4 regions of the Shinella sp. M31 genome follow, and region 3 is predicted to be linked to each of the others. Evidence: riboswitches for the same ligand, from Rfam matches in the RefSeq annotation. Region 3 holds a riboswitch; each other region holds the start of a gene.
What was found. Region 3 has a riboswitch for cobalamin ahead of ACOZKU_RS06200 (CbtB domain-containing protein). Riboswitches for the same ligand answer to the same signal wherever they lie in the genome.

Region 1: linked by a shared signal. The riboswitch ahead of ACOZKU_RS20750 (hypothetical protein) and the one ahead of ACOZKU_RS06200 (CbtB domain-containing protein) in region 3 are both predicted to bind cobalamin.
Region 2: linked by a shared signal. The riboswitch ahead of bluB (5,6-dimethylbenzimidazole synthase) and the one ahead of ACOZKU_RS06200 (CbtB domain-containing protein) in region 3 are both predicted to bind cobalamin.
Region 4: linked by a shared signal. The riboswitch ahead of ACOZKU_RS11085 (ABC transporter substrate-binding protein) and the one ahead of ACOZKU_RS06200 (CbtB domain-containing protein) in region 3 are both predicted to bind cobalamin.

What each region holds. Positions count from the first base shown of each region.
Region 1 is NZ_JBLZPH010000131.1:17,288-24,486, reverse strand. It holds gene ACOZKU_RS20760 (GH36-type glycosyl hydrolase domain-containing protein) at 1-2,069, opposite strand, end outside; gene ACOZKU_RS20755 (hypothetical protein) at 2,092-2,274, shown strand; cobalamin riboswitch at 2,477-2,693, shown strand; gene ACOZKU_RS20750 (hypothetical protein) at 2,793-3,008, shown strand; gene metH (methionine synthase) at 3,092-6,883, shown strand; gene ACOZKU_RS20740 (YeiH family protein) at 6,888-7,199, opposite strand, start outside.
Region 2 is NZ_JBLZPH010000094.1:34,565-41,763, reverse strand. It holds gene ACOZKU_RS16010 (phytanoyl-CoA dioxygenase family protein) at 68-1,132, opposite strand; gene ACOZKU_RS16005 (DUF2865 domain-containing protein) at 1,400-2,500, shown strand; gene bluB (5,6-dimethylbenzimidazole synthase) at 2,507-3,193, opposite strand; cobalamin riboswitch at 3,239-3,461, opposite strand; gene ACOZKU_RS15995 (diguanylate cyclase domain-containing protein) at 3,539-5,050, opposite strand; gene ACOZKU_RS15990 (TolB family protein) at 5,176-6,000, opposite strand; gene ACOZKU_RS15985 (NAD+ synthase) at 6,004-7,199, opposite strand, start outside.
Region 3 is NZ_JBLZPH010000042.1:19,729-26,927, forward strand. It holds gene ACOZKU_RS06180 (ABC transporter substrate-binding protein) at 1-102, opposite strand, end outside; gene ACOZKU_RS06185 (hypothetical protein) at 875-1,018, opposite strand; gene ACOZKU_RS06190 (cobyric acid synthase) at 1,264-2,727, shown strand; gene ACOZKU_RS06195 (peptidoglycan-binding domain-containing protein) at 2,891-4,789, shown strand; cobalamin riboswitch at 4,869-5,231, shown strand; gene ACOZKU_RS06200 (CbtB domain-containing protein) at 5,277-5,453, shown strand; gene ACOZKU_RS06205 (CbtA family protein) at 5,466-6,251, shown strand; gene cobU (bifunctional adenosylcobinamide kinase/adenosylcobinamide-phosphate guanylyltransferase) at 6,253-6,777, shown strand; gene cobW (cobalamin biosynthesis protein CobW) at 6,781-7,199, shown strand, end outside.
Region 4 is NZ_JBLZPH010000072.1:5,864-13,062, reverse strand. It holds gene ACOZKU_RS11095 (polyamine ABC transporter substrate-binding protein) at 1-657, shown strand, start outside; gene ACOZKU_RS11090 (MurR/RpiR family transcriptional regulator) at 725-1,579, shown strand; cobalamin riboswitch at 1,615-1,847, shown strand; gene ACOZKU_RS11085 (ABC transporter substrate-binding protein) at 2,027-3,064, shown strand; gene ACOZKU_RS11080 (FecCD family ABC transporter permease) at 3,079-4,089, shown strand; gene ACOZKU_RS11075 (ABC transporter ATP-binding protein) at 4,086-4,892, shown strand; partial or broken gene ACOZKU_RS11070 (class I SAM-dependent methyltransferase) at 4,892-5,674, shown strand; gene phnF (phosphonate metabolism transcriptional regulator PhnF) at 5,671-6,399, opposite strand; gene phnG (phosphonate C-P lyase system protein PhnG) at 6,510-6,989, shown strand; gene phnH (phosphonate C-P lyase system protein PhnH) at 6,989-7,199, shown strand, end outside.

The DNA.
Region 1 (7,199 bases), on a different contig from region 3:
CCCCGGTCGGCGGAGAAGATGCGCTGGAAGGTCGAGGCTTCCTTGCCCGTCGTCAGCGACGGCGTGACGCGCGGCTGGAGAATGCTGTAGCCGGCGGTGACCTTGCCCTTTTCGGCATCGATGACCGGGCGGTTGATCGGGTGGTGCAGCTTGCCGACGAGCTTCGTCACCGCATCGCGCATCAGGCGCGTGTCGGAATCGAGCGTCATGACGTATTTGACATCGGGCGGCACCACATTGGCGCCCGGCAGGAAGGTCGTGTCGCCATCGCCGCGCAGCAGCAGGTTCAGCTCGTGCAGCTTGCCGCGCTTGCGCTCCCAGCCCATCCACGCGCCTTCGGAGGGATTGTAGAGGCGGCGGCGGTGCAGGAGATAGAAGCGCATGCGGCCGTCATAGGCATAACGCGCCGAGAGCGCCGCCATCTCGCGCTTGGCGTATTCGAGAACTTCGAGGTCGGCGGGCGTTTCCTCCACCTGGCTGTCGGTCCAGTCGCTGACAAGCGCGAAATAGATCTCGCCGCGCGGATTGGCGAGATAGTGCACTTCGAGATTGCGCACCAGCTCGTCGACATGGTCGCGCTTGGCGATCAGACAGGGCACGACGACGAGGGTACGTGCATCGTCGGGAATGCCGTCCTTGAACTCGTAGCCGACGAGGCGCGAGGGCGTCACGAAGAAGGTGACCAGCGTGTTGAACAGGCCCGACGCGCCTTCCGAGGCCGGCAGCGCGAAGAGCACCAGCATGATCAGCCAGGCGCCGTTCGGGATATCGAGCTGGTCGAGGAAATAGAAGACCGCGATCATCGCCAGAAGCGTCAGGAGAATGTTCGGCCCGGCAATGGCGAACCAGTCAAGCTTGCGGCCGAAGCGCACGATGCGCTGGACGAGCGAGGGGCGATAGCCGATGCGTTTTTCGAGCAGCTTTCGCTTTTTGCCGACGAGGAAGGCGGCGACATTGGCCTCGTAATCGAGATCCTCGACATGGGCGGCGGCATCCTCCGCCGTCATGGCAAGTGCCGTCTCGGTAACCTCCAGCTCCGTTTTGCCCGAGCGACGGGCATAGCGCTCGATCGTATTGCGGTATTTGTTGCGCGAGCCGAAGTCGAGATCGGAATAGTCCGAGCCCTGGCGCAGCGCCTCGTCGAGGCGGCTGACGCTCTCGAACCAGACCGGCCATTCCGTGTCGTCGACGGTACGCAGGCTCTTGATGAGCGAGCTCATCGTAGCGTTGCCGGAGGACAGGCGGTTGTTTTCCGAGACGATCAACTCTTCAAGGTCGCTGCCGCGGCTTTCGATCCTGCGTTCCAGCCATTGGATGACGGCGCCCGAGGCCTGCAGGCCGTCGCGCAGCCGGTAGAGCAGCTGGGTGACGAAGGTGTTGTCCTCGGCGAAGCTTTCCATGGTGCGCAGATGCGCGATGGCCTTTTCCGGATCGTTGAGACGGACCAGTTCGTCGGCCACCTCGTTCGCCTTGATGCGCATCTTGCGCGAGCGCTCGACGCGGCTGGAAATGCGGCGCAGGTTTTCGAGCAGCACGAAGCGGATGAACGACGGCAGCGCCCAGAGTTCGCCGATCTTCAGAGCATCGATCTTCTGGAAACCCTGTACGAAGGCTGTCAGGCTTTCCTGCGAGATGTTGCTCTGGGTATGGGCGACGTAGAGCCAGGCCAGCACCAGCGTGCGCGGCACCGGCTGCCCGTCGATCTCGACGGTCGGAAGCTGGCGATAGAAACGGCGCGGGAAGTCGCGGCGGACCTCCTGGATGGCCTCTTCGATGACGTAATAATTGTCGAGCAGCCATTCGGCGGCGGGTGTGATCTGCGCGCCCGATTCCACGTCCTTGGCTGTCGCCTGATAGACGCGGAAGATTTCCTTCTCGTTTTCCTTGTGCCTGGCGCGGAATTCAAAAGGCCGGAAACCGGGCAGCGGCGCTGTCTTGTCGCGCGCCAGAGCCGCTCCGCAATCGGCCAGCTCCTCCAGCGTCAGATAAGTGGCGCGGATCGAATCGTTATAGTCGATCTGCTTGGCGTCTGCGTCGCGGGCGGCGTGCGGCGTATTGTGAAGGGACATATTTCTTAATCTGGATCCGGCCATGTTGAACCATCCGGAAAAGGCCTGTGCGCCGGAAGGTTTTTTGCGGGCAGGTTTCGTCTCTGTGCCGCGATCAGCCATGACACCATACGGCGCCCTGGCGGCGCGAATGGTGGAAACATGGCTCAGGCGACACGCTGATTGGCATCCTGGCCGCGTGGTGCATGAAAACGGCATTTTTTAGCCGTAAGGACAGAGACTTGCAACATCTGAGCGTGTCGGGATGGCTCGGCATCGGCCCTCATCTGCGGTTTTGGTGAATCACGCCCTCGCCGCGGGACGAGCGAGGGGCAGGAGGCAGGCGAAGGTTCAAATGCGCCGCGGTGAAAAAAGTTCCAGGCCTGTGCATTGTGTCCTCGTATCCTTGACTTGCCCGCCGCACCAAGCCAGTCTCCGGCCGTCAGGGTCTTCCGAGTCGCAAACGGCTCGGAGGCTAAGAGGGAAGCCGGTGCGATGCTCCAACGAGGATCAAGACCGGCGCTGCCCCCGCAACTGTGAACGGCGAGCCGATGTCGCTCCATGCCACTGGTGTGAACCACCGGGAAGGCGAGACAAAGGCAATGACCCGCAAGCCAGGAGACCTGCCCTGACACGTCTGTAACGTCCATGGGCGGGGTGTCCCAAGGGTGCGCTTGTTGTCACCTTCGGGTGAAATCCATGAGCGTGCGTCCGGTCATCCCCCAATTTTCGATTGGGGAAAAAATGTTTCAATTCACCGAACTCAAGCCATCCGGCACCGGCAAGCCGGAATCCGTCTTCATCTCCTGGCTGCTCTGGCAGCCACGCGGCGCCGACCTCGCGGTCGAGGCGCTGAAGGAGGTGGACAAGCTTGCCCGTTGCCGAAGTGCCGATCCCGATATCATCCGTCTCAAGGCGATGTTCGCCTCGCTTGCCGGGGCGGATGGACCGATGCACTAGGTCACTCGCATAAAGACATATTGACATAAAGATATCTTTATGTGAACTCCGGTGTAGTCTTGCCTGCACCGGAGGGTTTTCCCATGGCCGTTTCCTACCTGGACGATCTGTTCGGCCCAAAACAGCCGAAGCGGGACGGTCGCGCAATCCGCGCCGCCCTCGAAAACGCGGCCCGTGAAAGAATCCTCGTGCTCGACGGCGCCATGGGCACGGAAATCCAGACGCTGAAGCTGGTCGAGGACGATTTCCGCGGCGACCGCTTCGGCGATTGCGCCTGCCACCAGCAGGGCAACAACGACCTCCTGACGCTGACCCAGCCCGGCGCGATCGAGGACATCCATTATCGCTACGCGCTCGCCGGCGCCGACATCCTCGAGACCAACACCTTCTCCTCCACCACCATCGCCCAGGCCGATTACGGCATGGAGGACATGGTCTATGAGCTGAACCGCGACGGTGCCCGCCTTGCCCGTCGCGCCGGCCTGCGCGCCGAGCAGAAGGACGGCAAGCGCCGCTTCGTCGCCGGCGCGCTCGGCCCGACCAACCGCACCGCCTCCATCTCGCCCGACGTCAACAATCCCGGCTATCGCGCCGTCAGCTTCGACGATCTCCGTATCGCTTATGCCGAGCAGCTGCGCGGCCTCATCGACGGCGGCGCCGACATCATCCTGATCGAGACGATCTTCGACACGCTGAACGCCAAGGCGGCGATCTTCGCGACGCGCGAGGTCTTCGAGGAAAAGGGCATCGATCTGCCCGTCATGATCTCCGGCACCATCACCGATCTCTCCGGCCGCACCCTGTCCGGCCAGACGCCGGAGGCCTTCTGGAATTCGGTCCGGCATGCCGATCCCTTCTCCATCGGCCTCAACTGCGCGCTCGGCGCCAATGCCATGCGCGCCCATCTCGCGGAAATTTCCGCCGTCGCCCAGACCTTCGTCTGCGCCTATCCCAATGCCGGCCTGCCGAATGCCTTCGGCCAGTATGACGAGACGCCGGACGAGATGGCCGCCCAGATCGAAGGTTTTATGCGCGACGGCCTGGTCAACGTCGTCGGCGGCTGCTGCGGCTCGACGCCCGACCATATCCGCGCCATCGCCGAGGCCGCGTCGCGCCACAAGCCGCGCGCCATCCCCGATATCCCGCGCCACATGCGCCTCTCCGGTCTCGAACCCTTCACGCTGACGGAGGCCATTCCCTTCGTGAATGTCGGCGAACGCACCAACGTCACCGGCTCGGCGAAATTCCGCAAGCTGATCACGGCGGGCGACTATGCCGCCGCCCTCGACGTCGCCCGCGACCAGGTGGCGAACGGCGCGCAGATCATCGACATCAACATGGACGAGGGCCTGATCGATTCCGGCAAGGCGATGGTCGAATATCTCAACCTCATCGCCGCCGAGCCCGACATCGCCCGCGTTCCCGTGATGATCGACTCGTCCAAATGGGAGGTGATCGAGGCCGGCCTGAAATGTGTGCAGGGCAAGCCGCTGGTCAATTCCATCTCGCTGAAAGAAGGCGAAGAGGCCTTCCTGCACCATGCAAAGCTGGTGCGCGCCTATGGGGCCGCCGTCGTCGTCATGGCCTTCGACGAGACAGGCCAGGCCGACACCAAGGCGCGCAAGGTGGAAATCTGCACCCGCGCCTACACGCTCTTGACCGAGGTCGCCGGCCTTGCGCCCGAGGATATCGTCTTCGACCCGAACATCTTCGCCGTGGCGACCGGTATCGAGGAGCACGACAATTACGGCGTCGACTTCATCGAGGCGACGGCCGAGATCACCGCGACCCTGCCACATGCCCATATCTCGGGCGGCGTCTCCAACCTGTCCTTCTCCTTCCGCGGCAACGAACCGGTGCGCGAGGCGATGCACGCCGTCTTCCTCTACCACGCCATCCAGGCTGGCATGGACATGGGCATCGTCAATGCCGGCCAGCTGGCGGTCTACGACACGATCGAGGCGGACCTGCGCGAAGCCTGCGAGGACGTGGTGCTGAACCGCGTGCCGAAGGCCGGCGGCACCGCGACCGAGCGCCTGCTCGATATCGCAGAGCGCTTCAAGGGTGCGGCGGGCAAGGAAGCCCGCGAGCGCGACCTCGCCTGGCGCGAATGGCCGGTGGAAAAGCGGCTGGAACATGCCCTCGTCAACGGCATCACCGAATTCGTCGAGGCGGATACGGAGGAGGCCCGGCAGAACGCCGAACGCCCGCTGCACGTCATCGAGGGGCCGCTGATGGCCGGCATGAACGTCGTCGGCGACCTTTTTGGCGCGGGCAAGATGTTCCTGCCGCAGGTCGTCAAATCCGCCCGCGTGATGAAGCAGGCCGTCGCCGTGCTGCTGCCCTATATGGAAGCGGAAAAGCGCGCCAATGGCGGCAGCGCCGAACGCCGGAGTGCCGGAAAAATCCTGATGGCCACCGTCAAGGGCGACGTGCACGATATCGGCAAGAACATCGTCGGCGTCGTGCTCGCCTGCAACAATTACGAGATCATCGACCTCGGCGTCATGGTGCCGGCGACGAAGATCCTTGAGACCGCAAAGGCCGAAAAGGTCGATATCATCGGCCTCTCGGGCCTGATCACCCCGTCGCTCGACGAGATGGTGCATGTCGCGACCGAAATGGAGCGCGAAGGCTTCGATATCCCGCTGCTGATCGGCGGCGCGACGACCAGCCGCGTGCACACCGCGGTCAAAATCCACCCCCGCTACGACCGCGGCCAGACCGTTTACGTCACGGATGCCAGCCGCGCCGTCGGCGTGGTCGGCAGCCTGCTGTCTGCCGATATGAAACCCGGTTACGTCGAGACTTTGAAAGCGGAATACCGCAAGGTGGCGGATGCCCATGCCAGAAGCGAGGCCGAAAAGCAGCGCCTGCCGCTCGTGAAAGCCCGCGACAATGCCTTCAGGGCCGACTGGTCCGCCTACCGGCCGAAGAGGCCGTCCTTCCTCGGCACCCGCGTCTGGCAGGACTGGGACCTCGCCGATCTTGCCCGCTACATCGATTGGACACCCTTCTTCCAGACCTGGGAGCTGAAGGGCGTCTATCCGAAAATCCTCGACGACGAGAAACAGGGCGCCGCCGCCCGCCAGCTGTTTGCCGACGCGCAGGCCATGCTGGAAAAAATCATCGCGGAAAAATGGTTCACGCCCAAGGCCGTCGTCGGCTTCTGGCCGGCCGGCAGCGTGGGGGACGATATCAGGCTCTTCACCGATGAGGCACGCGACACGGAGCTTGCGACCTTCTTCACGCTGCGCCAGCAGCTCTCCAAGCGCGATGGCCGGCCGAATGTCGCACTCGCCGATTTCGTCGCGCCTGCCGACAGCGGCAAACCGGATTATCTCGGCGGTTTCGTCGTCACGGCCGGCATCGGCGAGATCGCCATTGCCGAGCGCTTCGAGCGGGCGAACGACGACTACAACTCCATCCTCGTCAAGGCGCTGGCCGACCGCTTCGCCGAAGCCTTTGCCGAGCGCATGCATGAAGTCGTGCGCAAGGAACTCTGGGGCTACGCATCGGACGAGACCTTCGCTCCGACCGATCTCATCGGCGAGCCCTATTCCGGTATCCGGCCGGCACCCGGCTACCCCGCCCAGCCGGACCACACGGAAAAGACGGCGCTCTTCCGGCTGCTCGATGCGGAAAACGAAATTGGCGTGACGTTGACGGAAAGCTTTGCCATGTGGCCGGGCTCCTCCGTCTCCGGCCTCTATATCGCGTCACCCGAAAGCTACTATTTCGGCGTCGCCAAGGTGGAGCGCGATCAGGTCGAGGACTATGCGCGGCGCAAGGGCATGGCGGTCGGCGAGGTCGAGCGCTGGCTGGGTCCGGTGCTCAACTACATACCGGCGACCGCACGGGAAAACGCGGCCTGAGGTTTCAGGCCGTCGCAAGGTTGAGCAGCAGCACCATGGCATAGCTTGCGGACGCCAGCACGCCGAGCGACAGGATGACCGCGGCCGTCACCCGCGGCCCGGCGCGCATCACCCGGCGCAGATCGATGCCGAGGCCAAGGGCTGCCATCGACAGGATCGTCAGCCCCGTTGCCACGCCGTTCATGCGCGCGGCGAGGGCCGCATTGATGAGGCCGAGGCTGCGGGCAACGAGGAGCGCGAGGAAGCCGAGGATGAACCACGGCACAAGCCGATGCAGCGCCGGGCGTTCGCCCCTAGCCTTGCCTGAGACGAGCGA
Region 2 (7,199 bases), on a different contig from region 3:
GGGACCTATGTAGAGCCCGATCGGCGGCCTTGCAAGAGCAAGCCGCCGATCGGAATATTCGAAGACCTCAGGCCGCGGGCGGCTTGTCGAGACGCTTGGACCATTCATCGGCCCTGCCGAGGCCGGCATCGCGCCAGGGCGAGCCCTTGATGCCGAGCCTGCTGCGCAGGCGCATGCCCGAGATGATCCAGCGGTTCATGCCCGAGGCGATGAACGGCAGCGAGGCGATGTGCAGGCCGGTGAACGGCAGGAACGGATTGCGGCGCAGCGAGCCGTAGATTTCGATGCGCGTCGTCGTCTTGTAGCTCGGGCTGCGGGCATGGAAGCCGTGCGTATCGGCGACAATGAGCGTGTTCGCCTTCACGGTCATTTTTACCGGCTGGCCGTAACCGAGCGCACCAAGCGCGTCCGGCATGATGCGCAGCGAGCCGCGAGCGGAATAGACGTTCTCGATCGCATCGGCGTTTTCGCTGATGCCGCGCTCCCAGGCAAGGCGCTGCGGCGTCATTTCATGCGAACCCGGCACATAGGCGAACGGGCCATCCTCTTCGCCGACATCGCGCAGGAACAGCCATGCCTTCGCCGTCGGCTGGAACGTATCGCTGTGCAGCGCCGTCTGCGGGTCTGTCGAGCCGGCGGTGACGACAGACGGCAGGGCCATGACGATCTGCACCACCAGCAGCGGCTGGCCGTCATGGGACGAAACGTAGCGCAGCAGGTTGGTCAGGCGCGGATCGTTGCGCGCAGCCTTGAAGCCCGGCAGGGTTTCGAGATCGCTGTCGTCGATGATCGCGCGGCGCGTGACGGTGTCGCCCTGCTTCATGTCGTAACGCTCGAAATCCCGCTCGGCCAGTTCGCGCGTGACGGCGGCGAAAACCTCCGGCGACAAGAAATTCTCGATCTTCACGAAGCCGGTCTCGGCATATTGCCGGCGGTGATCCGGCGCGACGAGGTTTTCCAGCTTTCTGCGGCGCCAGGCGGCCATGCGCATGGCCAGCGAAACGCGCTTTTCATGCAGACCCTTCTTGTTGAGCCACTTGCTGCCGATGATGGGGTTATCGGCAAAGGATTTCGCGCCCGATGCGAGCGCGAGCGCGTAGATCGGGCTCAACAAGACTGACGATATCTTCATAGTCACCTGCCTGCGGGATGAATGTGCCGCCGGTCGAGCGGCCGTGCCGTAACCGGCTGTTGTATGTGCCGAGAGTGCTACACCAAGCCCCCCGCGAGATCAATTGCGCCGTTCGCGCAAAGATGACTGTGTTCTTCATATTATCACTCCGGCCGTTAATCACAAATCCGGGAGCGCGTTGCACGGCGCGCGCAGAGGCTTATGATAGGAGCACGATCAAGGCGGGCTCCAGGCCGCCTTCCAGTCTCTCTTGCAGGATATCAGGACGTGAAAGGACGCCTCCGCCTTTTGTTTGCGATCGCAACCGGCCTGCCGCTGCTCGTCTCGGGCGTCGCGTCGGCGTCCGACGTATGCGAACGCATCCAGGCGGAACTGGCAAACCTCCCTCAGGTCGTGGTCGACAACACAAGCGCACGCAAATATGCCGGCGCCATTGCCCGCCAGAACATCCAGCTGCGCAAGGCCAGGAGCGACCAGCGTCGTCTCGGATGCTCGTCCGGCAGCATCACCGTCTTCGGCGGCGAGAACGAAGCGGCCTGCGATACGCTGGAAACGGTGATCGGCAAGATGGAGCGCAATCTCTATATCCTCGACCGCAAGCGCCGCGAATTTGCCGGCGGCACATCCTCGCAAGGGGCGCGCAATCGCCTGCTCGCCGCGCTGGAAACGAACGGCTGCAATGACGACGCCAAGGTGATGCCGATCGCCGCGACCGAGACCCTGCGCACCCTGCAGGACGACACACGCACCCTGCCGCTCGGCACGATGCCCGAAGACAGCGGACGGCTGCAGCTGCGCTCGCTGGGCGGCAGCGCCGGCCACGGCAATCTGCGCACCGTCTGCGTGCGCACCTGCGACGGCGGTTTCTTCCCGATCTCGTCGGGCGCCACGCCGCTCGATTTCCGCCGCGACCAGAAGGTCTGCGCGATGATGTGCCCGGAGACGGAGACGCAGCTTTTCTATCAATCGATGACGCCAGGGCAGGAAACCGAGCAGATGACGTCGACCGTCACCGGCCGACCCTATCGCGATCTCGAACACGCCTTCAGCTACCGCACGCGCGATCTCTCGAAGGCCGGCACCTGCGGCTGCAATCTCTCCGCCTATTATCAGGAAATGATCAAGCGCCAGAAGGCGATGAAGGGTGAGACTGCAGCCACGACGGAGGAAACCCTGCCGGAAACCGGCTCCATCACGACGATCACCACCCGGCAGATCAAGCAGGAGACCGCAAAGACCCCTTCCAAGATCGAGGATCGCGTCTACGATCCCGCGCGCCACAAGGTGCGCACGGTCGGCCCCGCCTTCCTGCCGGAAAACGAGTCCGCCATCGATCTCGGCCGCCCGGCCGATGCCGGCGTCAACTAAACGGCTTTATCCGGCCGCCGGCCAGCGCTCCTTGAAGACCAGCTCTTCCAGCGGTAGGCGCTGCCGCCATCCCTTCACCGCCAGTTCCGGTTCGGCATAGAGCTGATCGACGAAGCCGACGCAGAGCCAGGCAACGATTTCGACATGCGCGGGAATGCCGAGGATTTCGCGAATATCGCTGTCGTGGAAGATGCTGACCCAGCCGACTCCCACCCCTTCCGCCCGCGCCGCGAGCCACAGGTTCTGTACGGCGCAGACCGTGGAATAGACATCCATGCGCGGATTGTGCGTGCGGCCGAGCACCACCGTGCCGCCGCGCGTCGGGTCGCATGTCACGCAGATCGACAGCGGCGCCTTCAGGATGCCCTCGAGCTTCAGGGCGCGGTACTGCGCCTGCCGCTCGCCGGAAAACATGTCGGCCGCCTCGGCATTGGCCTTGAGGAAGGCGCCATGCACCGCGCGGCGCGTTTCCTCGCTGCGCACCAGCAGGAAATTCCATGGCTGCATGAAGCCGACCGACGGCGCGCTGTGTGCGGCATGCAGCAGGCGGCCGACGAGATCGTCGGGCAAGGCATCGGGCAAAAACTGGTCGCGCACGTCGCGGCGGGTTTCGATGGCGCGGTAGACGGCCTGCCTCTCCTCAAAGGGAAAAGCGCCCGCCCGGACGAGCGCGTCCGAGAGTTCTGTTCGCATCGTTTTCTCCCCAACAATGCGTCCAACCTGCCGCCGTCCGCGCGGTTCGGTCTATCTCGCCAGGCCGGTCTTCTGACTTCGGTTCCCGCGGCCCGCACCTGCCTTCCCGGTTCAAGAACCAGTGGCAAAAGCCTGAATCGATTCAAGCTTTTACGGCGAAAGCCATCCCCGTCACAGCGTTGGGCACGTTCCGGACCTGAGCATTCGCGCCCGCACCGGATTCCCGATTCTCCCGCATGACGCGGGCACCTGACGAGGATGATATGCGCATGGCTTTGCGGTGCGATCAAGCCTGCCGGCGCCGCATGCCTGTCTCAAAACGCCTTGAAGGCATAGAGATTGGCGCTAAGCAGCGCGTGCCGCACCGGCTTCGGCCACCGTGTTGGCGTCGATATCGCCGGCATGAACGGCGCGGTTGCGGCCGGCATGTTTGGCCGCATAAAGCGCGGCGTCGGCCATAACCATGACGTCGTGCAGGCTGCCGCCATGATCGGGGAACTGCGCGATGCCCGCGCTGCCGCCGATCAGCAGAAGCTGGCCGTCGTAGGCGATCGGCAACTGCGCATCGAGCACCAGGGCTTCGGCGAGTTGCACGAGGGCTTCCCGGGAAAAATCGCCGTTCAGAAGAATGGAGAATTCGTCGCCGCCGAGGCGCGCCACCGAGCCCTGCGTGCCGACGCGCTCGGAAAAACGCCGGGCGACCGCCTGCAACACGACATCGCCGGCCGCATGGCCATGACGGTCGTTGACCGCCTTGAACTTGTCGAGGTCGAGCGCAAGGATCGCAAAGGGCTTGCCGTTGCCTTTGGCGATGGTGCGGCGGACCTCCTCGTCGAAGCCGCTGCGGTTCTTCAGCCCCGTGAGCGGATCGTGCCGGGCAAGGAAAGCATTTTTCTCCTCGCTGCGCTGGAGCGCCTTGACCAGGGCGGAAAAGCGCAGGGTCACGAACAGCATGACGGAGGCGAAGACCAGCACGAAAATGGCGATCTGCGGCAGCGCCGAGCGCCAGACAAAGGAGCCCGGCATATTGGGGCGCCAGGAGGCGACCATCGGATTGTAGGCGTCGCCACCGACGGGCGTCATCACGAGGCCCGGTTCTTCGGTGACGATCGGCGTGAAACCGAGATCGTGCACGCCAAGCCGCCGCTCGGCATTGGACAGCATCTTTTGCGACACCGGCTTGACGGTGATGAGCAGCGTCGGCTCCAGCCGGCTTGCGGGTATATAGAGCGATTTCGGAACGACCGCCTGCACGACGACGATGCTCATGACACGGTCGATGAGGCGCATGCCCGAAACGTGAATTTGCGGCAAGGCCGGGGTCAGGAGATCCCGATCCTCCTGGGCGCGCGCCACCTGCCAGCCGCCCCGGTCGGGCGATAGCGCCTCGCGATAGGCGCGCTCGGCGCGGCGGGTAAGATCGCTCACCCATTGCAGCTTTTCGCGCGCCTTGCGGTCTGAAACCTTGTCGCCGCGATGCACGCCGAGGATTTTTTCGCCGTCAGGCGAGGTCAGGATCATCCAGGAGAAACCGAAATCGGACCACATCCAGTCGCGCATCTGGTCGCGCACGAAATCGTCGTCCGGCATGCCGTGGGCAAGCGCGTTGAAACTCTTGTCCCAGAAGGACAGCTGGCTCTGGTATTGCACCACCTGGTCGATCTGGTGGCTGAATTCATTGCGCACCAGCGTGCGTTCGGTCTCGGCGACAAAACTGTCGGCGCGTTCGATGGCATAGTCGAGGACGAAGAAGTTTGCCGCGCCAAAAAGCCCGACGATCATCAGAGCCGCGGCACGGATCGCAAAACCCACCTCGCGCCGCTTTCCCTGCCGCCGCTCTTCCGTCCTGCCCGTCATCGTCACCCCTGCCTGCCCCACCCGGTTGCGGGCATTGTTGAGCAGAGGCTAACTGGCAGACCGCAAAATTCGCTTAAACAGGCTGGTGAGCGAAAGCTTAACTTACGCGCACTGGAAGTTGTCAATCAGGTCGGAGCGTAGCGCACGAAGGCGAATTCACTGCCGTCGGGCGACCAGTTCGGCACGTTCATCGTGCCCTGTCCGCCGAAAAGATCGAACAGAATCCGCGCGTTGCCGCCGTCCATGTCCATGAGGCGAAGCCGCACGCCGAGATCGCGCGGATGATCGAAGACATCGCCGTCATAGGAGAGCACGAGCAGGTGTTTCCCATCGGGCGACGGATGCGGGAACCAGTCGCCATAGGGACTGTCGGTGATGCGCGTCGGCTGCGAACCATCCGGGCGGACCCGCCAGATCTGCATACGGCCGGTACGGCTGGAGTTGAAATAGATCCACTCCCCGTCGGCCGAATAATCCGGCCCATCGTTGCGCCCTTCGCCAAAGGTCAGACGCTTCTCCTCACCGCCGGAGACAGAAATGGTGTAGATATCGAAGACATCGTCGCGGATGCCGCAATAGGCCAATGTCTCTCCGTCCGGTGACCAGCCATGCCAATAGGACGGCAGGTTCGGCGTCACCAGCGTGGGAACGCCCCCCTCGACCGGCAGCACATAGATCGCCGATTTGCCGAACTCCACCTTGTCGCTGATCACAAGCAGACGCCCGTCCGGCGAAAGCCCGTGGTCGTTGTTGCAGCTGGTGGCAAAGCCGGTGTCGATCGTTTCCGGCGCGGTACCATCGAGCGCCAGCCGGTAGAGCAGCCCATCGCCATTGATGACGAGAAACCGCCCGTCCCGCGAAAAATTCGGCGCCTCGACCAGCTGTTCGCTCTGCCAGATGACGCGTGTTTCGCCGGTGACGATGTTGTGGATTTCGACCGAGCTGCGCATGGCCTACCCCCGGTCGCGATACCGGTTCGTGATCGGGTAGCGGCGGTCGCGGCCGAAATTCTTCTTGGTGATCTTCACGCCCGGCGCCGACTGGCGGCGCTTGTATTCGGCGATGTAGAGCAGGTGTTCGATGCGGTGCACGGTCTTGGCGTCATGGCCGCGGGCGACGATGTCCTCGGTGCTCATCTCCATCTCGACGAGGCATTCGAGGATGTCGTCGAGCACCGGATAGGGCGGCAGCGAATCCTGGTCGGTCTGGTTCGGGCGCAGCTCGGCAGACGGCGCCTTATCGATGATGTTCTTCGGAATGACTTCACCCGTTGGACCGAGCGCGCCGGGCGGCAGATGGGCGTTGCGCCAGCTGGAGATCGCATAGACCTGCATCTTGTAAAGGTCCTTGATCGGGTTGAAGCCGCCGTTCATGTCGCCGTAGAGCGTGGCGTAGCCCACCGACATCTCGGACTTGTTGCCGGTCGTCACGACCATCGAGCCGAACTTGTTGGAGATCGCCATCAGGATCGTGCCGCGTGTGCGGCTCTGCAGGTTTTCCTCGGTGATGCCTTCTTCGGTGCCCTCGAAGGTCTCCGACAGGGCCGAGAGGAAGCCGGTCACCGGCGCCTCGATCGGCACGATATCGTAGCGGCAGCCCAGCATCTTGGCGCAATCGGCGGCGTCCTTCAGCGAATCCTGCGAAGTATAGCGATAGGGCAGCATGATGCAGCGCACCCGCTCCTCGCCGAGCGCATCGACGGCGATCGCGGCGCAGATCGCCGAGTCGATGCCGCCGGAGAGGCCGAGAACGACATTCTTGAAGCCGTTCTTGTTGACGTAGTCGCGGAAGCCGAGCAGGCAGGCGCGGTAATCGGCCTCCTCTTTTTCAGGAATGCGCGACATCGGCCCGCCGTCACAGACCCAGCTGTCACCTTCCTTCTTGAAGGTGACGAGCGCGACGGTCTCCTCGAACTGGCTCATCTGGAAGGCGAGCGTCTTGTCCGCGTTGAAGGCGAAGCTCGCGCCGTCGAAGACCAGTTCGTCCTGGCCGCCGAGCTGGTTGGCATAGAGCAGCGGCAGGCCCGTCTCGATGACCTGCTTCAGCACGACCTGATGGCGGATATCGACCTTGCCGCGATAATAGGGCGAGCCGTTCGGCGAGAGCAGGATTTCCGCACCGCTTTCGGCCAAGGTCTCGCAGACGCCGA
Region 3 (7,199 bases):
CATTTCGGCCATGGAGACCTCGCCGCACTCTGCCGCCTGGGCAGAACCGGCAAAGCCATAAAGGCCGGCGGCGATGATGGTGGAAGCAAGGAGCTTCTTCATTAGGTTAAGACCTCCCAGTCTTGGATGCAGCAATCAACCCGGAAGGCAGCGCAGGCTACTGCGTTGTCCCGTCTGCCCGAAAGTCTAGCGACAGCCACGGAGGTTCGATGCCAGTGAGGCGAGCCAATCCCCCTGCTGAAAAGCGCCGATCCCTGTTTTTAGTTCACCGGCGGAACCCTGTTGCCGGAGACGTCTTATCGTGCGCTACAGGGGTAGCCTACGGGTTCTTATTGAGAAATCAACCTCCTGCGCGCCGTCTGGTGGCGCGGACAGGCCCGCCGGCGCATCGACACGCTGGAAATCCGGCAACCGCACGGTGGAAAATTTGGGCGTTTGCCCGCATTCGGGCAAATGTTCGAGAGGTGCTTGAAGAAGCGATATACGATGGTCGTTGAATGCGGACATATCCTGTCTTGTCTGCGCCGCTTTGCCGTCCATAAAAAATATTTCGGAATTTTTCAAAAAAAGTCGCGATTCATCTTTGATTAAGGTCCCGATAACGGTCCGGTAAGGATGTCCCGCTATTGGTTTCCTCACGGCGGGGGACACAGCCGCCCGCTCCGGAAAGGTATTGCGTACCGGGGTGACTGGGCTTCGACGCGTGTTTGTCGAAAGTCGCCATGCGTATTTTGGCAAGCCGTGCATCACCGAAAAGGATGCACGGCTTTCGCCGTTTCAGGCCGCCGTTTTCCCGATGAGACAAAGAAAAAACGCCGCCTCCCGGAGAGAGGCGGCGTCGTATGCGAGCGGACCTGACGTCGCGCTCGAAGGATCAGCCGACGTTGCGCGTGCGGATGAAGCCGAGCGGGCCGAAGGGCGCGTCCATGACGACGTTGCGCACGCGGGACTGGCTCTTGGGGGCGACGCCGTTCCAGGCGATCTGTACGAAGTTCGGCTTGCTGAAGATGAACAGCATGGTCTTTGTCCTAAAAATCCGAAGCCACGCGCCTCGGCTGTCTGATGGTGGTGATATAGGTGCGATCAGGACGAAAGTCACGATCGTTCACGGCGCAAAATGTCGCAAATGGATCAGCAAGTCAGCCATGCCTGTTTTGCATGGCGGTCTGTTGCGGAAATACATCGCAGCGCGGCCGCCAATTGCGGCAAGATTGCGGTAAATCAGGGCTTTTCGGCGGCGGAGACGAATGCTAGGAGGGCGTCATGGTGAGAACGATCATGCTTCAGGGCACCGGCTCGGATGTCGGAAAAACGGTATTGGTGGCAGGGCTCTGCCGCATCGCCGCCAATCGCGGGCTGAAGGTGCGTCCCTTCAAGCCGCAGAACATGTCCAACAACGCCGCCGTTTCGGCCGATGGCGGCGAGATCGGCCGCGCACAGTGGCTGCAATCGCTCGCCGCCCGCGTGCCGTCCTCCGTGCACATGAACCCGGTGCTTTTGAAGCCGCAGTCGGATGTCGGCAGCCAGATCATCCTGCAGGGCAACGTGTTCGGCCAGGCCAAGGGGCGCGACTATCAGGCGCTGAAGCCGAAGCTGATGGGCGCGGTGATGGAAAGTTTCGGGATCGTTAGCGACGGCGCCGATCTCGTCGTCGTGGAAGGGGCTGGATCGCCGGCGGAAATCAACCTGCGTGCCGGCGACATCGCCAATATGGGCTTTGCGACGCGCGCGAATGTGCCGGTCGTGCTGGTCGGCGATATCGATCGCGGCGGCGTCATCGCCTCGCTGGTCGGTACTCATGCCATCCTGCCGGAGGAAGACCGGCGCATGGTGACGGGCTATCTCATCAACAAGTTCCGTGGCGACGTCACGCTGTTCGACAGCGGCATTTCCGAGATTGCCCGCTTTACCGGCTGGCCCTGTTTCGGCGTCGTGCCGTGGCTGAAGCAGGCGGCGCATCTGCCGGCGGAGGATTCCGTCGTGCTGGAGCGGCTCGCCAAGGGCGCGGCCGGGGCGCTGAAGGTCGCCGTGCCCGTCCTGCCCCGCATCGCCAATTTCGACGATCTCGATCCGCTCAAGGCCGAGCCGCACGTCGATATCGTCTTCGTGCGGCCGGGCGAGCGGCTTCCGGCCGACGCCGGGCTGATCGTGCTGCCGGGCTCGAAATCCACGATTTCCGACCTGCGCGATTTCCGCGCTGCCGGCTGGGACAAGGACCTTCAGCTTCACATGCGCCGCGGCGGCCGCGTCATCGGCATTTGCGGCGGCTACCAGATGCTCGGGCAGCGCGTCACCGATCCGCTCGGCATCGAGGGCAGCGAGCGCGAATTCGAAGGGCTGGGGCTCTTGGCCGTCGAAACCGAGATGGCGCCGGAAAAGACCGTGCGCAACAGCACCGCCCGCTCCCTGCAATATGACGTGCCGCTCGAAGGCTACGAGATCCATCTCGGCCGCACCACCGGCCCGGATGCGCTGCGCCCCTCGGTCAGCATCGACGGCAGGCCTGATGGCGCCGTTTCCGCCGACGGTCGGGTGATGGGCACCTATCTGCACGGGCTTCTGTCCAGCGATGCCTATCGCGCCCGGCTTCTCGCCGATTTCGGCATCGAGGGTGGCGGCTTCGATTATCGCGCAAGTGTCGATGCCGCGCTCGACGGCGTGGCGGCGGAGCTGGAAGCTGTGCTCGATCCCATCTGGCTCGACGGCCTCCTGCAACCTGTTCGATGAAACGGGGCTGATTAAATCAGCTCGCTCAAACGTACAGCCATCAGGTTCCCCGCTGCCGCTCTGCCGCACCAAAGTTGCGCCAGAATTCGGTGCAAGGAGTGATGGAAATCCGCCCGGACGACCGGGCGCAGGCGCCCCCGCGCGATCCAAAAGGGTGAGATATATGGGTTCTGGACCTCTCGCACGCTCCGTTCTGGCCGGCCTTCTTGGGCTGTCGCTGGCCGGCACGCCCGCCGTTAGCTTCGCGCAGGCCGCCACCGGCAAGGAAGCCGGCAGCGCCGGTAAGCGCTGGGAAGAGGAGTTTTCGCTCTGGCAGAAGGTCTCGTCCGGCAGCGATGTTGTTCAGTACGAGGGCTATCTGAAGCAATATCCCAATGGCACCTTCGCCTCCATGGCCCGCCTGCGCATTGCCGAATTGCAAGCCGCCGCCAAGGAGAAGCCCGCTAAGAGCGTGACCGCCGAGGCGGAAGCCAAGGCCAAGGCCGAGGAAGCCGCGGCCGCCGAAAAGGCGAAGGCGGAAGAGGCGAAGAAGGTGGCCGAAGCCAAGCAGGCAGACGAGGCGCAGAAGGCCGCCGAGGCCGGAAAGGCCAAGGCCGAAGAGGAAGCCCGCAAGGCTGCCGAAGCGAAGAAGGCCGCAGACGAGGCTCAAAAGGCCGCCGAGGCCAAGAAAGCCGAAGAAGAGGCCGTGAAAGCCGCCGAGGCGAAGAAGGCCGAGGAAGAGGCGCAGAAGGCTGCCGAGGCGGAAAAGGCTAAGGCGGAGCAGGAGGCTGCGCGCCTGAAGGCGGAAGCCGAGGCCAAGCAGGCCGAGGAAGCCGCCGCCGCCCGCAAGCTCGCCGATGAAAAGGCTGCGGCGGAAAAGGCCAAGGCGCAAGCCGCTGCTGCCGAGAAGGCAAAGGTTGAAGAAGCCGCCCGCCTCAAGGCGGAAGCCGAGCAGAAGGAAGCGGACGCCCGCGCGCTTGCCGAAAAGCAGGCAGCCGAAGCCGAGCGCCTGAAGGCGGAAGCGGATGCCGCCGCCGAGAAAGCCAAGGCGGAGGAAGCCGCGCGGCTGAAGGCGGAGGCGGATCGCCAGAAGGCCGAAGAGGCCGCCGCAGCTGAAAAGGCGCGTGCGGAAGAGGAAGCGGCTGCCCACCAGGAGGCGGAGGCCAAGCGTATCGAAGCCGAAAAGGTTGCCGCCGCCGAAAAGGCGAAGATCGAGGAAGAGGCCGCTGCCGCCCGCAAGCTGGCGCAGGAGAAGGCGGCCGAAGTCGAGCGCCTGAAGGCCGAAGCCGCGAAGGCGGCGGCCGATGCCGAAGCCAAGGCCGCCGAAGCCGCCCGCCTTGCCGACGAGGCCGAAAAGCGTGCCGAAGAGGCCGCCGCGGCCCGGAAGCCGTCGGATAGTGAGGAGCCGGCCGATAGCGCGAAAGATGCGACGGCTGCCCGCGAAAATGCGCCTCAGGATGCGGACACGGACAATCGCGCGCGTGCCGTCGAAGAGGCGGAGGCTGCTAAGCGGGCGGAAGACAAGACGTTCCAGGGCGCCGTCGCCGACGGTTCGGAAAAGGCCTACAAGGACTATCTCTACCAGTATCCCCAGGGCCGCTATGTCGATGATGCCCGCAAGCGCATCGCCGCCCTGAACGCCAAGCCGGAAACGCAGATGGATGAGGATACGGCAACCGCCGATACCGCGCGCAAGGCCGAGCCGGTCGTCGATCCGCGCGAGACCTATATGGACCGCTCCGTGCGTGCCCAGGCGCAGCGTTACCTGAGCCTGCTTGGCTACAACACCTACGGTGCCGACGGGGTCTTCGGTCCGCGCTCTCGCGCAGCGATCGCCGCTTGGCAGGGCGCATCCGGCTATCGTGCCGATGGTTACCTGCCGCGCCAGCAGTTCCGCGCGCTACGCGAGGCCGCGCAATATGCCGAGACCCGCCAGGCGCGGCAGAATCGCCAGCGTCGCTACCAGCAGCGCGACTACGATGTGCTCGAAGGCCCCGTCGACGGCTACTATGACGGGCCGTATTACCGCGACGACGGCTATTACAACGATGGCGGCGGCGTCGTGATTATCCCCGGCTATTGAGTTTGCGACGGCCGGACGGCGGTTTTGGCACAGGCCATGCCGCTGCCGGTCGATTGACTTCGCGGGGCGGGAAGCATAATCATCAGCGATATTGGATGGTTCCTTGGTCCGGAAACGGATCGGGGAGTAAATGGGAATGTGACGCGGTGGACCCAATCAGGGCGCTGCAATCACGGCCGACCCCGCGACTGTAGAGTAGCGAGGAACGCCCATCCGGACGGGAGGATTTTCGCGGCGAAGGGCAATGGTGCCTGAAAGCGCGAAGAAAGAACCAGCCGGAAAAGCCACTGGGTGGCATCACGATAGCCGGGGTTGGACGCCTCTTTTTCTACGAATCGTCCGCCTCCGTGACGCAAAAAACCTGGGAAGGCGAGGGCGGACCGAAGGCGCTGATGCGCCGGACGCTGCGAGCCAGGAGACCTGCCAGACAATGAGGGCATATCGCCCGCCCAGGGGAATTTTCCCCGCTGCCTGCACGGAGGTTGTCATGGCTGTTTCTACTACGTCTTCTGTTGTCCTTTCTGCAAACGATCGTCTCGTTGCCGGCGTTTTCGCGCTGCTGCTCGGCGCCTTCCTGGTGTTTGGTGCCGGTCTCGCGAATTCGGCCGTGCTGCACGACACGGCGCACGACACGCGTCACTCCTACGGCTTTCCCTGCCACTAAGGAGTTTCTGACATGATCGTTCGTTATCTCCTGGCCGCTTTGGTGGCCGGGCTGTTCTCCGGCGTGCTGATGACAGCCGCCCAGGAGGCACGAGTCGTGCCGTTGATTCTGCACGCCGAAGAGTTCGAGGGCGAAGCCGCACCGGCGGGCGAGGGCACCACGCCCGCGACCACGGATGGCGCTGCCGCGACGCAGGAACATTCCTCGCTCGGCGCCGTGATCCTCGATGTCGCTTCGGCCCTGTCGCCGATCTCGGTGGCCTATGCTCATGAGGGCGAGGACCACGAGGACGGCGGCATCATGTTCGGCATGAGCCGCTTCTCCGGCACGCTTCTGGCCAACCTCGTCACGGGCACCGGCTTTGCGCTGCTGCTCGCCGGCTTCAGCCTGGTTTCCGGCAATCCGATCACCGTCGCGAACGGTGCGCTGTGGGGCGCTGCCGGCTGGCTTGCGGTGCATATGCTGCCGGCCATCGGCCTGCCGCCGGAGCTTCCGGGCTTCCCGGCTGCCGATCTCACGCAGAGGCAGATCTGGTGGGTTGCGACGGTCGCCCTTTCGGCGGCGGGTCTCTATCTGCTGTTTTTGAAGCCGGGCATTGTCGCCAAGGTCGCCGGTGCCGTGCTTCTTGCAGCACCCCAGGTCTATGGCGCGCCGCAGCCCTCCGATATCTCCAGCAACGTTCCGGCCGTTCTCGGCGCGGAGTTCGCCGTCGCGGCGCTAGCCACGACGCTGTTCTTCTGGATCGTGCTCGGCCTCTCGCTCGGCTTTGCCAACGAGAAGATCGCCAAGGCTGCCTGACATGAAACAGACATCGCCCGGAGCCGTCCTGGTTCTGGGCGGTGCACGTTCCGGAAAATCCGCTTTTGCCGAAAGGCTGGTCGCCGAGACCGGCCTTTCGCGCCATTATATCGCCACCGGCCGTGCCTGGGACGACGAGATGCGCGCACGCATCGCCAAACACCGGGAAGATCGCGGAAAAGGCTGGGAAACACACGAAGAGCCGCTTGCGCTCGCCGCCTGCATCAGGGAAGTGGCGCGCGAGGACCGAACGGTCCTCATCGATTGCCTGACGCTCTGGCTGACCAATCTGATGCTGGACGAGCGGGATATCGCAAAGGAATTCGCCGGCCTTTTGTCGGCCATCGAGGACGCACCGGGTCGTCTGGTCTTCGTATCGAACGAAGTCGGCCTGGGCATCGTGCCGGAAAACCGCATGGCGCGCGATTTTCGCGACCATGCCGGGCGGCTGCACCAGCAGGTAGCGGCCCTCGTACCGGAAGTCTATTTTATCGCGGCCGGATTGCCGCTGAAAATGAAGGGTTGAGCCATGCTGCAACAGAAGATCCCCGCCACCGTCATCACCGGCTTTCTCGGCGCGGGCAAGACCACGATGATCCGCAACCTGCTGCAGAATGCCGGCGGCAAGCGCATCGCGCTCATCATCAACGAGTTCGGCGATCTCGGCGTCGATGGCGACGTGCTGAAGGGCTGCGGCGCGGAAGCCTGCACGGAAGACGACATCATCGAGCTGACCAACGGCTGCATCTGCTGCACCGTCGCCGATGACTTCATCCCGACGATGACGAAGCTGCTCGAGCGCGAAAACCGCCCCGACCATATCGTCATCGAAACATCGGGCCTTGCGCTGCCGCAGCCGCTGATCGCTGCCTTCAACTGGCCGGAAATCAAGACGCAGGTCACGGTCGATGGCGTCATCACCGTCGTCGACAGCGCCGCCGTCGCCGC
Region 4 (7,199 bases), on a different contig from region 3:
TGGGGCTCGGTCGGTATCATGTACAACCGCAAGGTGCTCGGCAAGGATATCACGGGCTGGAAGGACCTGATCGCGACGGTGAAGGCCAAGGGCCTGAAATTCACTTTGCTCGACGACATGCGTGAGGTTCTGGCGGTCGGCCTTATCCTGAACGGCCACAAGATCAATTCGACGGATCCGGCGGAGCTGCAGCAGGCGGCAGACACGATCATCGCCATGAAGCCCGACGTGGCGGCCTTCACCTATGACGAACGCCCGATGGTGCAGGCGGGCGACGTCGCCGCCGGTCATGCCTTCGTCGGCGCGATGGTGGATATCTTCGCCAATGAGAAGGACCTGGGCTACGTGATCCCCGAAGAGGGGGCGACCATGTACCAGGAGGACATCTGCGTACTGAAGACCGCGCCGAACAAGGACAACGCGATTAAGTTCCTGCAGTTCTACACGCGCCCGGAAATCGTCGCCCTTAACGTCTCGCAGCAGACCAACGGCACCGCCAATGTGCCGGCGCGGGAATTGACCACGGAAAAGATCAGGAATAGCAAGGAAATCAACCCGCCAGCCGAGACGATGGCGCGTCTCCAGATATTCGAGGATCTGGGCCCGGCTTTGCGTCAGGTGGACCGTGTCTGGACGCGGGTCAAGACGGCCCAATGAGCCCGGCGTGAGTGCGGTTGATACCCGCCCGTCTTTGGACGGGCGGGATTTCGAGGAGAGGGGCGACGTGTCGAAACGCATTCTGAAGCTCGTTCAGTCCGACGACCTCAGGCGGTCCAAATCCGACAAGCTGATCGCCCACTATATCGAGCGCAACCTTTCCGAACTGCCGTTCGAGACGGCGCGCTCCATCGCCCAGCGTCTCGAACTTTCCCCCATGACCATCGGCCGCTATCTGCGCCGTATGGGCTTCGACGGGCTCGACGAGTTGAAGAGCGAGCTGCGCCGCGGCAGTTCCAACCCCGCCTGGCAAGTGAAAGGGCAGGTCGGACGCCTGGAGCAGGACCGCAAGGACGGCAAGCTGCTCGCCGGCCTCATCCAGCAGCAGATCGACAATCTCGGCCAGATCTATGCCCTCACCACCGCGCCGGAATGGCAGCAGACGATCGACGCGCTGATCGGCGCGACGGAGGTCTATGTCGCCGCCTATCAGAACGTGCGCGGCATCGCGCAATATTTCGCAAGCCAGCTTTCCTATACGCGCCCGCGCGTGCAGTTCGTCGATGGCGTGAACGGCACCTATGCCGAAGTGCTCGACGGCTCCGTCGAGGGGCGGCTGCTTTTCCTGCACGACGTGCGCCGCTTTGCCGCCAAGGCCCGGCCGCTCGCGCTGGAGGCCCGGCGTGCCGGCGTAAAGGTCGTGCTGCTGACCGATGAATTCTGCCCCTGGGGTCCTGAAGTCTCCGATATCTGTCTCATCGTGCCCGGCTCGCACGGGCCGCTGTGGGATGGTGCCGCGACCATGACGGCGGTGATGGATCTGATGCTCAGCAACGTCATCGTCGAAATGGGCGACGAGGTGAGCGAGCGCGTCGACCGGCTGACGCACCTTCAGGACGTCTTCGGGGATTTCGAAAGCTGATTGTCACCGTCATCTTGACGCCACCGAACGGTGCGGATTAAGGATGGGACGACGGTTCCCCGAAGGATGACTCCCAGGGGATTAATAGGGAACACGGTGCGGACGACCCAACAGGGACCCATTCCGTGGCTGCCCCCGCAACTGTAGGCGGATTGCCGCCTGTCCTCGTGACGCGTTTGGCGTCATGCCACTGCGCATTTCGCGCGGGAAGGCAGACAGGCAGCAGATATCCGTGAGCCAGGAGACCTGCCGTCAGAGCCGAGAGTGCTGCTTGTCGCGCACTCGAGAATCCAAGTCACGGGCGGGGAAGCCCGGAACAGGAGACGCCATGACGAGCCCGACTGCCGCCCGCGGCAGACCTCCCTTCGTTTTCTCCCGACCGCATTCGGTGCGCCCTTCGTGGTCCATTGGCTGAGCCCGCACGCCTTCACTCTCCGGGAGAAATCCATGACCCTATTTGCCGCGGCCCTGCGTGCCGCATCCCTCGTTTCCGCCCTTGCCGGCGCAGTGACCCTCATCGCTTCCGGCACGGCCCAGGCCGCCGCGACGCAGTATCCGCTTACGCTGCAAAACTGCGGCCGACCGGTCACCTTCCAGAAGGCGCCGACGAAGACCGTCTCGATCGGCCAGAGTTCGACCGAAATCCTCTACATGCTCGGCCTCGCCGACAAGGTGGTGGGCACCGCACTTTGGGTCGGCCCGGTCCTCAAGGGCTATGAGGACGTCAATGTGAAGATCGATCGTCTCGCCGACAACGAGCCGAGCTTCGAAAGCGTGCTCGCCAAGAAGCCGGATATCGTCACGGTGCAGTTCCAGTGGCAGGTCGGCCCGGAAGGTGTCGTCGCCAAGCCCGAGCAGTTCGAGGAACTCGGCATTCCCGTCTATACCTCGCCGGCCGATTGCGTCGGCAAGGAGAACAGCGCGGCCAGCGACGGCGTGCGCCACCAGGTCTTCACCATGGAGCTGGTTTATCAGGAGATCCGCGAGATGGCGCAGATCTACGATATCCAGGACAAGGGCGAAGAGGTCGTTGCCGCGCTGAAGGCGCGTGAGGAGGCTGCCCGCGCCAAGGTCGCCGCCGCCAAGGACAAGCTCTCCGCCGTCTTCTGGTTCTCCAGCGCTGCCGATGCCGATCCCTATGTCGCCGGCAAGAACGGCGCGCCGGGTTACATCATGTCGGCGCTCGGCATCGAAAACATCATCAAGACCGAGGACGAATGGCCGACGGTCGGCTGGGAGACCATCGCCAAGGCCGCACCGACCATGATCGTCGCCGGCTCGATGGAGCGCCGCCGCTATCCGCTCGACAGCCTCGAGGCGAAGCTCGACTTCCTGAAGACCGATCCGGTCGCGGGCCTCATGCCGGCGGTGAAGAGCAACCATGTCTTCGACATGGACGCCCAGGCGATGAACCCGACGATCCGAACCATCGAGGGCATCGAGCGTCTGGCCGATGCAATCGAAAAGGCTGGTCTCGCCAAGTGATCTCCGATCGCCCCATCGTGCTTCGGACGGGCGCCGTTTTCACGGCGCTCCTCCTCCTGCTGTTGGCGCTCGGCGTCGGGGCCGCCGTCGGCGAGACGGCGATCCCGCTCGACGTGGTGGCGAAGACGGTGGCAAACCGGCTCTGGCATGCCGGCTACCCGCTGGAGCCGATCGACGAAGGCATCATCTGGAACTACCGGCTGAGCCGGGCGATGGTCGCGGCTTGCTGCGGTTCGGCGCTGGCACTCTGCGGCGTCATCCTGCAATCGCTGCTGCGCAATGCGCTGGCCGATCCCTACATCCTCGGCATTTCCGCCGGCGCCTCGACCGGTGCCGTCAGCGTGGCGATCCTCGGCATCGGCGCCGGTGCCCTGACGCTGCCGGCCGGCGCCTTCCTCGGCGCGCTCGTCGCCTTCGGCCTTGTCAGCGCGCTCGCCTTGCGCGCCGGGCGCGGCACGAGCGCGATCATTCTCGCCGGCATTGCCGGCTCGCAGCTCTTCAATGCGCTCACGTCCTTCATCGTCACCAAGGCGGCGAGTGCGGAGCAGGCGCGCGGCATCATGTTCTGGCTGCTCGGCAATCTCTCCGGCGTGCGCTGGCCGGATGTGTGGCTCGCGCTGCCGGCGGCGATCCTCGGCCTTCTCGTCTGCCTGTGGCATGCCCGTGCGCTCGATGCTTTCACCTTCGGCACAGAATCGGCCGCCTCGCTCGGCATTCCCGTGCGCCGGGTCTATGTCGTGCTGATCGCCATTTCCGCGCTGATGACGGCGACCATGGTCTCCATCGTCGGCTCGATCGGCTTTGTCGGCCTCGTCATTCCCCATGCCGCGCGCATGGTCGTCGGCGTGCGGCACGGCCTGCTTCTGCCGGCCTCGGCGCTGATCGGCGCCATCTTCATGATCGCGGCGGACGTGCTGTCGCGTGTCATCATTCCCGGCCAGGTCCTGCCCATCGGCGTCATCACAGCGCTGTTCGGCGCGCCGGCCTTCGCGCTCATCCTCAGCCAGAGGAGATCGGCCCTGTGACGTTGTCCGCCAAAAACCTGCACTGGTCGGCCGGTGGCGCGACCATCCTGTCGGATGTCTCGCTCGACGTGCGCCCCGGCGAATTCCTCGGCATCATCGGCCCGAACGGCTCGGGCAAGACGAGCCTGATGTCGCTGATGTCAGGCATTCGCAAGCCGCAGGCCGGTGCCGTCCTGCTCGACGGCAGGCCGCTTTCGGATCATGGCCGCCAGGCCGTTGCCCGGCGCATCGCCTTTGTCGAGCAGCAGGCGGAAACCACCGAGCGCATCACCGCGCGCCAGGCCGTCGAACTCGGCCGCACACCCTATCTCGGCGCGCTCACCCCCTGGTCGCGGACCGATGACGCCATCGTCGACCGGGCGCTGGAGGAGGTCGACATGGCGCATTTCGCCGGCCGGCTCTGGCACACGCTGTCAGGCGGTGAGCGCCAGCGGCTGCATATCGCCCGGGCGCTCGCCCAGCAATCGCCGATCCTGCTGCTCGACGAACCGACCAACCATCTCGATATCGGCCACCAGATCAGCCTGCTCCAGCTGGTGCGCGAGCAGGAGCTGACCGTCGTCGCCGCCCTGCACGATCTCAACCACGCCGCCATGTTCTGCGACCGCATCGCCGTCATGCAGGGCGGGCGCATCGTGGCACTGGGCACGCCGGCCAAGGTGCTGGAGCCGCAGCGCCTGCTGGAGGTTTTTGGCGTCACCGTGGATGTGGAGCGCGACAGCGCCGGTGGCTGCTTCATCCGCTATCGCCGCCCGGAGCCGCGGCCGCCGCGGCTGAAACTCGTGGCGAACGAGGGCATGTAATGCACGGCACGCTCTCCAACGATCACCTCAAGGAAGACATCCGCGACTACTGGTCCCGCCGCTCGCAAACCTTCGATCTCGCCTTCGGTCACCGCATTCCCGAAGGGCCGGAATTCGACGCCTGGGCGGCGGCGATCCGCGAGCATCTGGGACCGGAGCCGCGCCGTGTGCTGGAGCTTGCCTGCGGTACGGGGGAGGTGACACGCCTGTTGCTGTCACTCGGCCACGATGTGACGGCGCTCGATTTTTCGGAGGCTATGCTGTCGGTGGCGCGCAGGAAACATGCGGGGGCGAAGGGTCTTCGCTTTCTGCTCGCCGATGCGGAAAACCCCATGGAGCCGGACGAAAGCTATGATGCCATCGTCTGCCGCCACCTCGTATGGACGCTGACGACGCCTGAGCAGGCCTTTGCGGAATGGCACCGCGTGCTGAAACCGGGCGGTACGCTGCTGTTCTTCGATGGCGACTGGGCCGCCCCGACACGGCTTGGACGGCTGGCGAGCCGCGCCATCGCGGTGCTCGATCGGTTTATCGGAACCGACCCGCATTATGACGGTGCGATGGGTGACCGGCATTCCAGTATCATGCAGCGCCTGCCCTTTGGCGACGGGCTGACGGTCGAACGCGTACTGCCTTTGCTGGAGACGGCCGGTTTCCGCGGTGTGACGATCGGCTCCCATGCGCCGATCGCCAGAGCACAGTAGCGGACGGCGGACCTGCGCAACAGGCTGCGCACGCTGCTTTATCGTCGCTTCATTCTCTGCTGCCGCAAGCCGGCCTAGTCTTCGGGCTCCACCGTCAGCTTGACACGGTCGGCAGCGAAGCGGGTGCGGGAAAACTGGATCGGCGTTCCCGCAAGGTCGGTATTGACGGCTGTCGCGACGAGGATGATCGCGCCGGGCGAAAGCTTCAGGTGCCTGATATCGTCGCCCTCGGCGTGGATGGCCGAGATTTCCGTCGAGCGGCGCACATAGTCTGTGACGCCGAGCTCGCGGAAGGCCGCGGTGATGGAGCGGGTCCGCTCGAAAATCCCGCCGATCTCGCCGAAACGGTCCGCCGGGAAATAGTGCGTCGCGCGCGAGATTGGGCGCTTGTCGGCACTGTTGACGGTTTCCATGCGCACACAGAGCGTGCCGATAGGGAGTCCGAGGGCTTCGGCCACGATCGATGGCGCAACCTCGGTTGCCGCCTCCAGCATCCTGCCCTCGATATCGCGTGCCTGATTGCCGAGGCCCTGCGAAAAGCGCGTGCGCTTTGAAATCGGAAAACGCAGCCGGTCGCGCCGCTCGATGCGGGTGCCGATGCCCTGGATGGGGCGAACGATGCCTTCTTCCGCAAGCGCCGCCATGGCGCTGCGCACCGTGTGGCGGTTCACGCCGAAGCGGGCGGCGAGCACCATTTCCGGCGGCATCATGCCGGTTTCGTCGAAATCGCCATTGTTGATCGCAAGGCGCATGCGGTCGGCGATCTGCCGCCAGAGCGCCACGCCCGATTGCCGTTCCACCATTTTTTCGCCCCCGCGATATCGTCCGCTGTCACACCCTTGTCATTCCGGCCGATTAAGACAAGACTTAGATGTTCGGTTGTCTAGATTAATAGACATTTGGAGATGAGGCAATGGCATCAATGGAAAAAAGGACCGGGGCCACCGCGAAGGGCACGGCGGCGGACCGGCAGAGGGCGATGGGCCTGCTTGCCAAGGCAAGCCGGGCCGAGTTGCAGGCGGCATTCGACGTGCTGGCGGACAAGCCGGTCGTGCAGCCGGTGCGCGGGCCGGAAACGGGTCTCGTCATGGTGCGCGGCCGCATCGGCGGCGGCGGTGCGCCGTTCAATCTCGGGGAGGCGACGGTGAGCCGCGCCAGCATCCGCCTTACGGATGGCACGGTCGGCCACAGCCAGGCGCTCGGCACGGATGGTGCCAAGGCCCGGCTTTCGGCGATCTTCGATGCCCTCTTCCAGCAGCCGGCCCACAGGGCCGAGGTGGAGGCGCTGCTTTCGGCAATTGCGGCACGCATTGCTGATGAGGACGCTGAAAAGGCCCGCCAGACGGCGGCCACCCGCGTCGATTTCTTCACCATGGTTCGCGGAGAGGACTGATGTCGTTGGATACACTCGCCTTTGCCGGCGGTTTTCAGGAGCCGGTCTTCCAGGCCCAGGCCGTCTTCCGCACGATGATGGATTGCATGGCCCGTCCGGGCACGATCGGCGATATCGCCGCAACCGTCGCGCCGCCCAAGCCGCTGACGCCGGCCGCCGGTGCCATCGCGCTGACGCTCTGCGATCACGATACCGCCGTCTGGCTGACGC